2 regions of the Stenotrophomonas sp. YJH_SMC_36 genome follow, and region 2 is predicted to be linked to the other one. Evidence: riboswitches for the same ligand, from Rfam matches in the RefSeq annotation. Region 2 holds a riboswitch; the other holds the start of a gene.
The links. Region 2 has a riboswitch for glycine ahead of gcvP (aminomethyl-transferring glycine dehydrogenase). Riboswitches for the same ligand answer to the same signal wherever they lie in the genome.
Positions count from the first base shown of each region.

Region 1: it holds a riboswitch for glycine, as region 2 does, so the genes downstream of both, AC5P76_RS08345 (trimeric intracellular cation channel family protein) here and gcvP (aminomethyl-transferring glycine dehydrogenase) in region 2, are expected to answer to the same signal.

Region 1 is NZ_JCAFTD010000003.1:385,469-391,023, reverse strand. It holds gene AC5P76_RS08360 (NAD(P)/FAD-dependent oxidoreductase) at 1-824, shown strand, start outside; gene AC5P76_RS08355 (hypothetical protein) at 887-1,297, opposite strand; gene AC5P76_RS08350 (GIY-YIG nuclease family protein) at 1,435-1,710, opposite strand; glycine riboswitch at 1,750-1,839, shown strand; glycine riboswitch at 1,853-1,958, shown strand; gene AC5P76_RS08345 (trimeric intracellular cation channel family protein) at 2,041-2,658, shown strand; gene AC5P76_RS08340 (hypothetical protein) at 2,725-3,774, opposite strand; gene AC5P76_RS08335 (3-deoxy-7-phosphoheptulonate synthase) at 3,887-4,960, opposite strand; gene AC5P76_RS08330 (hypothetical protein) at 5,218-5,478, opposite strand.
Region 2 is NZ_JCAFTD010000001.1:483,778-489,332, forward strand. It holds gene gcvP (aminomethyl-transferring glycine dehydrogenase) at 1-2,737, opposite strand, end outside; glycine riboswitch at 2,800-2,902, opposite strand; gene AC5P76_RS02050 (multidrug effflux MFS transporter) at 3,204-4,430, shown strand; gene AC5P76_RS02055 (hypothetical protein) at 4,521-4,913, shown strand; gene AC5P76_RS02060 (M2 family metallopeptidase) at 5,033-5,555, opposite strand, start outside.

The DNA.
Region 1 (5,555 bases), on a different contig from region 2:
CGGCCAGGAAGGCGGCATGGCTCAGCTTTGCCGTCGTCGGCGGCGGCCCGACCGGCGTCGAACTGGCGGGCACCCTGGCCGAGATTGCGCGCCATACGCTGCGCAATGAATTCCGCCACATCGATCCGGCCAGCGCCAAGGTGCGCCTGGTGGAAGCCGGTCCACGCGTGCTGTCCTCGTTCCCGGAAGTGCTCTCGCTGAAGGCGCGCCGGCAGCTGGAAAAGCTGGGTGTGGAAGTGCTGACCGGAACGCCGGTGAGCAACATCGACAGCCAGGGCTTCACGCTGGGTGACCAGTTCGTGCCGGCGCGCACCGTGGTGTGGGCGGCCGGCGTGGCCGCCTCGCCGCTGGCGCGCACGCTGGACGTGCCACTGGACCGTGCCGGGCGCGTGCAGGTGCAGCCGGACCTGACCCTGCCCGGGCATCCGGAACTGTTCGTGGCCGGCGATCTGGCCGCGGTGAACCAGGCCAACGGCAAGCCCGTGCCCGGCGTAGCGCCCGCCGCCAAGCAGATGGGCAAGTACGTGGCCGAGGTCATCCGTGCACGCCTGCACGGCAGGCCGGAGCCCGGTCCCTTCAAGTACGCGGACTACGGCAACCTGGCCACCATCGGCCGCATGGCCGCCATCGTGCACCTGGGGCGCCTGCAGCTGTCGGGCGTGCTGGCCTGGTGGTTCTGGCTGGCCGCGCACGTGTTCTTCCTGATCGGCTTCCGCAACCGCATCGTGGTGCTGCTGAACTGGGCGGTGGCGTATTGGAGCTACCAGCGCAGCGCACGCATCATCTTCGGCGATGACCAGGATGACCGCCGGCCGAAACGGTAGCGCAGGTCTGCAACGGGGTCAGATCCCTTTCCTGTGGGGATCTGACCCCACATGGTGTGAACCTACTGCTGCATCAGGCCCATTTCGTCAGCACTCACCTGCATATACATGAACGCAGCGGCCTCGTCGGACATTGACTGCCCCGGCGGAAGGCTGTCGAGCCACGCGGTGATACGCGCATGACGGTCTTTCAATGCATCGCCCATCGCTTGCTTCTCCGCGTCAGTGGCACGTTCCTGCATCTCGCTGCGCAGCAGGTCATCGCCGATGCCCCATTTTTCGGCGAGCGGAATCAGATCGACCAGTTCGGCCGGCACCAGATCGCGGCGTAAACGGGGCGTATTCGGCGCGGTCAGGCCACGCTGCGAGGCCAGCTCGGCGGCGGTACCGATCTGCCCGTGCTGAAGCGGCGACGGCGGTGCCGGTGTCTGCGTGCAGGCCTGCAGGGCCAAGCAGAGGGTCAACAGCAGCATCCAACGGACCTTCATCGGATCGATCCCTGTGTCGATGGTCGCAGCGATAATCGCATGGTCAGAGTTCCTGTCGTCGCATGTTGTGAATGTCCTGAACCTAGTGATGGCGGAGGGCCGGAGCCGAGCACGGCCCGTCTCTAAAGAATTCCCTCGGTCGGCGCCTGCAACCACGCCAGCTTGCGCTCGCGCGGTAGCTGTTTGAGCTGCCACTCGGCGCGCGAAGCCGCGGAGCGGTCCGGGTACTCGCGCACGGCCAGGATGCGCAGCGGCGGGCGGGCCCGGGTGTAGCGCGCCCCCGTACCGGCGCGATGGGCGGCGAAACGCGCGTCCACGTCGGTGCTGATGCCAGCGTAGTAGCTGCCATCGCGGCATTCGAGCAGGTACAGGAACCACGGGCGGTGGGACGGGGCCATGCCGGGATTATGCCGTGCTGCACCGCAGCGGATATACTGCCCGCGAATGCAGGAGAGAGGCGCCGCGCTGGCGCCCGCCGAAGGCGCAGGCTCCCATGATCGCTCAGGCCGGTGGGCTGGAATCCCACCAACCATGCATTCGACTCGCCGAGCTGGAGAGAGGTCACCGGGCATGCCCGGTACGATCCGCCGAAGGGGCACGCGGCCTACGCCGCTGAACTCTCAGGCAAAAGGACAGCGGGAGCGGCACCGGTCATCGTCATCCCGTCATTGCGCAGGCAATGACGGCGTCCGCGCATGGCCGGCCCCACCGCGTCCGGAGCCTGTTCCATGTTGCTGTCCATCATCTACCTGATCGCCATTTCCGCCGAAGCCATGACCGGCGCACTGTCCGCGGGACGCCGCCGCATGGATCTGTTCGGCGTGGTCATGATCGCCTGCGTTACCGCGCTCGGCGGTGGTTCATTGCGCGACATCCTGCTTGGCCACTATCCGCTGGGCTGGGTCAAACATCCCGAGTACCTCGGCTTCACCGTGTGCGCGGCGCTGATCGCCACCTGGGTCGCACGCTGGATGCACCACTTCCGCCGCACCTTCCTGGTGCTCGACGGCCTGGGCCTGATCGCCTTCACCCTGATCGGTTGCTCGATCGCACGCGAGGCCGGTCATGCCACACCGATCGTGCTGATCGCCGGCATGCTGACCGGTGCGTTCGGCGGCGTGCTGCGCGACATTCTGTGCAACGAAGTGCCCCTGATCTTCCAGAAGGAGCTGTACGCGATCATCGCGCTGCTGACCGGCGCCGCCTATCTGCTGCTGCTGCACTGGAACGTGTCCGATGCCACGGCCATCCTGTGCTGCCTGGCGGGCGGCTTCGCCCTGCGCCTGCTGGCCATCCACTACCGCTGGGAAATGCCGAAGTTCGTGTATCACGACGAAGTGCATTGAACGATGGCGTGTTCGCCGGGCATGGCCCGGCGCTACAGAAGAGCGGTATCCACGCATAGCGTGGATCTAGAGCCTGAACTTCATAGGGCTGCCCCCCGCGCGTATCCGCTCTGGATAGTCATCCGACGGATACAGTGGGGGTTCGCATCCCCAACCGCTGTCGGAATCGTGGGCTTCCAGCAACGCAGGATCGATCCATTCGCACAAGTAGTCGCTATCAGATCGTCTTTCGAAGCCTGGACAGTTCACTTTGCCCTCCACTTCAATGGAGTTGTGGGTGCTGCCGAGGTAGCTAGCGCTCAGGTGCCCCGCCACTTGGGTGTAAGTCCCCGTCTCGAGGAAAGTCTGAACAGTCAGATCGCCACCTACGGCCAAAATCCCATCATTTAGTGAGCACGCGTGGAGATGCTCACACATAAGATCGTCGCGTACGAAGACCCAACCACCACAGTCAAGATTGCGGGCGCTGAGACTGCCCAGGACGATCACACACCGGGTCTCGCCCAGATCATTGAGCGCCAGCGTGCCTTCTACGCTCAGATCTCCGTCGACGATCACGCAATCCGTTTCCCAGTCTGAGCGCCAGTCGCCAACGAGGGACGCCGCAGGCACCATCTTGTACGAAGAGGGGGACTCACGATCATCGCTCGGTTGGTCGGCAGAGGCCGCGATCATCGCCCTGGCCTTCAACGTCGTACGCAGAAGTGCCTGGTCTCCTTCGTTGCGGTAAAGCTCGATTCTTTCATCAAGCTCCGCCAGCAGACTTGCCGTCGTCGCGGGAGACGAGGGTTCAAACCAGTCCTCGATGACGGAGATCGCATCATCGGCAATCGGGCCGCCCTTCAAGCGAACGAGGGCCGCTGCGGCCTCTCCGGAAACTGATCGGCATTCTGGCCCCAGCGGGCTGTCGTCGGGGAAAACGTACATCGGCGGGGTCCAGCCAGGCGAGGCCCCGATCTTCGGCCCAAGCCGCAAGCAGGTTCCATGCAATTCTTCCGAAATCGTGCCGTGGCCTGCCCCTATCCACGCATGGCGTGGATCTACCGCGTCAACCGCATCGTGAATGGTCGTCGGGGTTCGCACCACCCCGGCGATGGACCTGGCGCTGTCGTTCATGCGCAGCGCCAGGCGCATCGCCGGTGCGGACGGGCCGGTCTCCAACTCCGACCGGCCCTGATCGCGGCCGCACCCCCGCAGGCGCAGGCCGCCATCCACACACATGCCGCGCTCAGGCGGCTTCTGACACCGTCACTTCGCGACGGGCGCGCACGGCCGCAGCCAGTCGCTCCAGCACCGTCACGGTGGTGTCCCAGTCGATGCAGCCATCGGTGATGCTCTGCCCGTAGACCAGCGGCTGGCCTTCCACCAGTTCCTGCCGGCCTCCCACCAGATGGCTCTCGATCATCACGCCCACGATGCGCTGTTCGCCGTCCTCCAGCTGAACGGCGATGTCTTCGATCACCTTCGGCTGGTTTTCCGGGTTTTTCAGGCTGTTGGCATGGCTGGCATCGATCATCAGCCGCGTCGGCAGCCGGGCCTTGGCCAGTGCCTGGCAGGCGTCGGCCACGCTGGCCGCGTCGTAGTTCGGCTGCTTGCCGCCGCGCAGGATCACATGGCAATCCGGGTTGCCGGTGGTCGAAACGATGGCGGTGCCGCCCTGCTTGGTCACCGACAGGAAGTGATGCGGGTTGGAGGCCGCGCCGACCGCATCGGCCGCGATCTTGACGTTGCCATCGGTGCCGTTCTTGAAGCCCACCGGGCACGACAGGCCGGAGGCCAGTTCGCGGTGCACCTGGCTTTCGGTGGTGCGTGCGCCGATCGCGCCCCATGCCACCAGGTCGGCGATGTACTGCGGCGAGATCACGTCAAGGAATTCAACGCCGGCCGGCAGGCCCAGCTTGTTGATGTCGCGCAGCAGGCCGCGGGCAATGCGCAGGCCCTTGTCGATCCGGAAGCTGCCGTCCAAGTCCGGGTCATTGATCAGGCCCTTCCAGCCCACCGTGGTGCGCGGCTTCTCGAAGTACACGCGCATGACGATCTCGAGCTCGCCGGCCAGCGCGTCGCGCAGCGGCTTCAGGCGTTGTGCGTACTCGATGGCCGCATTCGGATCGTGGATCGAACACGGGCCGACCACGACCGCCAGGCGATCGTCGCGGCCATGCAGGATCTGGTGCAGGGCCGCGCGCGAAGCACTGACGGTGTCGGAGGCTTCATCGTCACACGGCAGCATCGCCAGCAGCTGGGCAGGCGGTGTGAGCGGTTCGATGGTGCGGATGCGCAGGTCGTCGGTATGGGGGGGCATGGGGGAGGTCTCCGGTACGTAGGGGGTCCCCAGCGAGGCGGCATGAAAAAAGCCGCCAGGTTCGCTGGCGGCTTTCGGGAATGCGTCTGAAGCTTTCTTCAGGGTGAGCGCAGTCCTTCCTCCGCCAGTGGCTTCGGAAAGTAATACCAGTAAAAGCGGGTAGCGGCTGCGTTCATGGGGTGTATTGATAGCACAGCTTCTGCGCAGCACAAAATGTTTCATCCGCAACTGGGGAAGCGGTTCAGCAGCACGGCGATCTAGCGACTGCCATGCACTTCCACGTCCAGCAGCAGGCCCTCGTGGATATCGGCCCAGCGCTCCAGCACCTGATCCAGCTCCCGCCTCGCCTCCTCCAACTGCTCGGGGTTCAGCAGGGACCGCGCCGTGTAGAGATCGGAGACCAGCCGCCGCAGGGTCGATTCCGGTATCGCCACCGAGGGCCCGTCCACATCCGGCAACTGCAACGCCGGGGTGTCGCCGGGAGGGCCGAACAGCGTGACCTGGAGCGTGCTCTGCATGATCGACTTCCCTGCGGGTGGACGTGGGCAATGCACTGTTTACCGCGTCCGGATGACCGGCGCATGTGCCGATGTGC
Region 2 (5,555 bases):
GGAAGGCGGCCAGCTCGCGCGGGTAGGCGTGGGTCCACTCGCTGGCCGTCACCGCGGTGGCGGTGTGCGGCGCGTTCTTCAGCGGATTGTCCTCGCGGTCCAGGCGTCCATCCTCGATCGCACGGATTTCCTCGCGGATCTGGATCATGGCATCGATGAAGCGGTCCAGCTCATGCAGCGACTCGCTTTCGGTGGGCTCGACCATCAGCGTGCCGGCCACCGGGAAGCTCAGCGTCGGCGCGTGGAAGCCGAAGTCGATCAGGCGCTTGGCCACGTCCTCGGCGCCGATGCCGCTGCTCTTCTCCAGCGGGCGCACATCGAGGATGCACTCATGCGCCACCAGGCCGTTGCGGCCGGTGTACAGCGTCCTGAAGTGCGGCGCCAGGCGCTTGGCGATGTAGTTGGCATTGAGCTGCGCGACCTGGGTCGCCTTGCGCAGGCCCTCGCGGCCCATCATCGCGATGTACATCCAGCTGATCGGCAGGATCGAGGCGCTGCCGAAGCTGGCGGCGCTGACCATGCCGACGGGGCCGTTGTCACCCAGCTTGCCCGGCAGGAACGGGGCCAGGTGCGCCTTGACCGCGCACGGGCCGACGCCCGGGCCGCCGCCGCCATGCGGGATGCAGAAGGTCTTGTGCAGGTTCAGGTGGGAAACGTCCGAACCCCACTTGCCCGGCTTGGCCACGCCGACCAGGGCGTTCATGTTGGCACCGTCGGTGTACACCTGGCCGCCGTGCTTGTGGATGATCTCGCAGATCTCGACCACCTCCTCCTCGAACACGCCGTGCGTGGACGGGTAGGTCATCATGATCGCGGCCAGGCGGTCGCTGTACTTCTCGGCGTTGAGTCGGATGTCCTCGACATCGACGTTGCCGTTGGCATCGGTCTTGGTGACCACCACCTTCATGCCGCACATCTGTGCCGAGGCCGGGTTGGTACCGTGGGCCGAATCCGGAATCAGGCAGATGTCGCGATGCTCCTCACCACGCGAGCGGTGGTAGGCGCGGATCGCCAGCAGGCCGGCGTACTCGCCCTGTGCACCCGAGTTCGGCTGCAGGCTGACCGCATCGTAGCCGGTGCATTCGACCAGCATCGCTTCCAGCGACTCGATCAGTTCCTTGTAGCCCAGTGCCTGATCGGCCGGCACCAGCGGATGGATCTGCGAGAACTCCGGCCAGGTCACCGGGATCATCTCGGCGGTGGCGTTGAGCTTCATGGTGCACGAGCCCAGCGGGATCATCGTGCGGTCCATCGCCAGGTCCTTGTCGGCCAGTGAACGCAGGTAGCGCAGCAGTTCGTGCTCGCTGTGGTGCGTGTTGAACACCGGATGGGTCAGGAACGCGGACTGGCGCAGCAGCCCGGCCGGCAGCGCGTCGGCGGTGCTGGCATCCAGCGCATCCACATCGGCTTGGGCACCGAAGACGGCGGCCAGCGCAACCACATCGGCGCGGGTGGCGGTCTCGTCCAGGCTGATGCCGACCGAGTCGCTGTCGATCGCGCGCAGGTTGTAGCCGGCGGCGCGCGCCTTGGCGTGGATCTCATCGGCGTGCACACCGGTGACGTGCAGGGTGTCGAAGAAGTCGCCAGCAACCTGCACGCCGGCCTTGCGCAGTGCGGCGGCCAGGATCGCGGCCAGGCGGTGGGTGCGGCGGGCGATGCGGGTCAGGCCTTCCGGACCGTGGTAGACGGCGTACATCGAGGCCATCACCGCCAGCAGGACCTGTGCGGTACAGATGTTGGAGGTGGCCTTCTCGCGGCGGATATGCTGCTCGCGGGTCTGCAGGGTCAGGCGGTAGGCCGGGTTGCCCTGCGCATCGATCGAGACGCCGATCAGGCGGCCGGGCATCGAGCGCTTGTAGGCATCGCGGCAGGCCATGAACGCCGCGTGCGGGCCACCGAAGCCGAACGGCACGCCGAAACGCTGGCTGTTGCCGACCACGATGTCCGCGCCCCATTCGCCCGGTGCGGCGAGCAGGGTCAGCGCCAGCAGATCGGTGGCCACGGCGACCAGGCCGCCGCGTGCATGCACGGCCTCGACCAGTGCCCGGTAGTCGGCCACCTGGCCGAACGTATCCGGATACTGCAGCAGCACGCCGAAGCTGTCTGCTTCCAGCGCTTCGGCCGGGGTGCCGACGCGCAGCACGATGCCCATGGGCTCGGCGCGGGTGCGCAGCAGCTCCAGGGTCTGCGGGTGCACGGCATCGTGCACGAAGAAGGTGTCCGACTTCGACTTGGCCGAACGCTTGGCCAGGGTCATCGCTTCGGCCGCTGCGGTGGCTTCGTCCAGCAGCGAGGCGTTGGCGATCTCCATGCCGGTCAGGTCGGCGCACAGGGTCTGGAAGTTGATCAGCGCTTCCATGCGGCCCTGCGAGATCTCTGCCTGGTACGGGGTGTAGGCGGTGTACCAGGCAGGGTTTTCCAGGATGTTGCGCAGGATCACGTTCGGCGTGTGGGTGCCGTAATACCCCTGGCCGATGAAGCTGCGCAGCACGGTGTTCTTGTCGGCGATCGCGCGGATCTTCGCCAGCGCCTCCACTTCGGTGATCGACTCCGGCAGCGCCAGCGCTGCCGGCGACTTGATCTTGGCCGGCACGATGGCATCGGTCATCGCATCCAGCGACGCGTGGCCGACGACGTCGAGCATCTGCGCGATCTCGGCGTCATTGGGGCCGATATGGCGCTCGACGAACGCACTGTGGTGCTCGAGCTCACGCAGGGAAGGGGTGTTCTGGGACATGGCGAAGGATCCGTCAGGAAAGGGCACACGCACGGGCACAGGCCGCCGGATGGCGGGCTGCGGGGCGCCCCTCTGTCCTTTTGCCTGAGAGTTTGGAAGCGCGGCTGGCCGCAGCTTCGTGCCCCTTCGGCGCCGGATCGAACCGGTCTCTCCAGAGTTGTGTTGCGGGTGGTATCGGGCCTGAGCGATTACGGGCGTTGCGCCTTCGGCAGCGGTGTTCCGCTTCTCCCACCGTGTTGCCCGCCGATTATAGCCGGTTATGGCCCGCTGCCGGGGCCGCCCGGGCAGGGCCGGCGCCTGAATGGCCGATGGCCCGGGGCGTGCGTTTTGTGCGGTGCTGCATGGCATCGGGCGCATTCCCCGCCTATGATGGGCGGATACCCGAATTCATCTGGCGCCGTCCCTGCTGCAGCGGGACCGGCGCCCGCCGTGCGTGCCGCGCATGGCCTTGCCGGACACCGTTCACATGACCGCCGCTGTTGCTCCGTCCACCCGTCGCATGGCCCTGCTGCTCGCAGGCCTGGCCATGTTCGGCCCGTTCTCCATCGACACCATTTTCCCGGCCTTCCCGCAGCTGGCCCAGCGCCTGGCGGTGGATGAGGTGGCCGTCCAGCAGACCATCAGCGTCTACCTGCTGTTCTATGGCCTGATGAGCCTGGCGCACGGGCCGCTGTCCGATGCCTGGGGCCGCAAGCGGGTGATCCTCGGTGGCCTGGTGGTATTTGCCGGGGCCTCGGTCGGCTGCGCGCTGTCCACCGATCTGCCGACCTTGCTGGCGTTCCGCGCGCTGCAGGGCCTGTCGGCGGGCGTGGGCATGATCGTCGGCCGCGCGGTGATCCGTGACCTGTACCACGGCCATGACGCCCAGCGGTTGATGAGCCAGGTCTCGATGCTGTTCGGCATCGCGCCGGCCATCGCCCCGATCATCGGTGGCTGGATTCTGCTCAGCGGTGCCGGCTGGCCGCTGATCTTCTGGTTCCTCGTGGTGTTCTCGCTTGTGCTGCTGGTGGCCACCGCGCGCTTCCTGCCGGAAACGCATCCGCTGGAGGCGCGGGTACCACTGTCGCCGCGCGCACTGCTGCGTGACTATGTGCGCATCGGCTTCAACCCGCGTTTCCTGCGCCTGGCACTGGCCGGCAGCATCGGCTTCGGCGGCATTTTCCTGTACATCGCATCCGCGCCGGTGTTCGTGATGCAGCACCTGCATCTGGGCGAAGGCGACTTCGCCTGGCTGTTCATTCCCACCATCGGTGGCATGACGGCCGGCGCGTTCCTGTCCGGGCGCATGGCCGGGCACACCACGCCGACCCGGCAGGTGACCATCGGCTTCTCCCTGTGCGCGCTGTCGACACTGCTCAACGTCGGCTACGTGGTGCTGGCGCCGCAGTTCGCGCTGCCGTGGGCGGTACTGCCCATTTTCCTGGGCGGCATGGGCATGGCGCTGATCTTCCCGATCCTGGCGCTGGCCGTGCTCGACATGTATCCGCACCAGCGCGGCCTGGCCTCGTCGCTGCAGGCCTTCGCGCAGCTGATGGTCAGCACCGTGGTGGCCGGTGTCGTCTCGCCCCTGCTCAGTGCCAGCCCGCTGCATCTGGCGCTGGGCCAGGCCGGCTTCTTCGCCGCCGGGTTTGTGTTCTGGTACTGGGAACACCGCCGTGAGCGCGCAGTGCAGGCCTTGGTCACGGACCTCTGACCGGCCGCAGGGGCGGTGGCGGGCGACCCGTGAAGCGGCGCCACGGCCGGGGTGCGCTATCCTTGCGCCCCCCGTAGCGATGCCGCCCCCATGTCCACCACCTCCAAGACCCGTCGCGACCAGCGCCGCCGCCAGGAAGAGAAGGCTGCCAACAAGGCCGCTGCCCAGACTTCGCCGGTGGAGCCGCATGCCGAACTGCGTGATGCGCAGCGCACGCTGCTGGCAGGTGTCGTGCGCCGCGATGGCGAGTGGGTGCTGGGCATGGATGGCCGTATCGCCGGGCATAGCGAGAGCGCCGCGCAGGTACTGGCGTTGATCATGCAAGCCGGTGAACTGCACGAGCGCAACGGTACGCCGGTGCGTCTGATGTATTCCGACGCGCTGCGCGATGCCGCGCAGGCCGAGGCCAGGGAGAAGGGCCAGACCTTCGAGGAATACAAGGCCGAGCTGGCCGCCGCGATGGCGGCGAAGAAGAACAGCTGACCCGTAGTGGGTAGCGCCGGGCCATGCCCGGCGAACGCAGCGGTGTGATCAAGGCCGCCGGGCATGGCCCGGCGCCACCGGAACGAAAGGGGCGGATCCTCGCGGATCCGCCCCTTTTCTCATTTCGCCACCGGGGCCGCAGCGCTGGCCTGCCAGCCGCACATCTGGCCTTCGTTCTGCTGCTTGAGCCACTCATTGACCGGGCTGAAGTACTCGATCATCGGGCCGGCATCCAGCTTGTCGGTGCCGGTCAGCTCCTTCAGCGTGGCCTGCCACGGCTGGCTGGCGCCCTTGCTGAGCATCGCCCAGTACTTCTGGCCGGCTTCCTTGTTGCCGTAGAAGGTGCACTCGTGCAGCGGGCCCTTGTAACCCGATGCATCGCACAGGCCCTTGTAGAACTGGAACTGCAGGATGCGGGCGAGGAAGTAGCGGGTGTACGGCGTATTGCCCGGCACGTGGTACTTCGCGCCCGGATCGAAGAACTCCTCGCCGCGGGTGCTGGCCGGGGCAACGCCCTGGTATTTGGCCTTCAGGTCCCACCATGCCTTGTTGTAGTTGTCGGCGGTGATCGATCCGTCAAACACGCCCCAGCGCCAGCGGTCGATCATCAGGCCGAAGGGCAGGAATGAAACGCCCGACAGC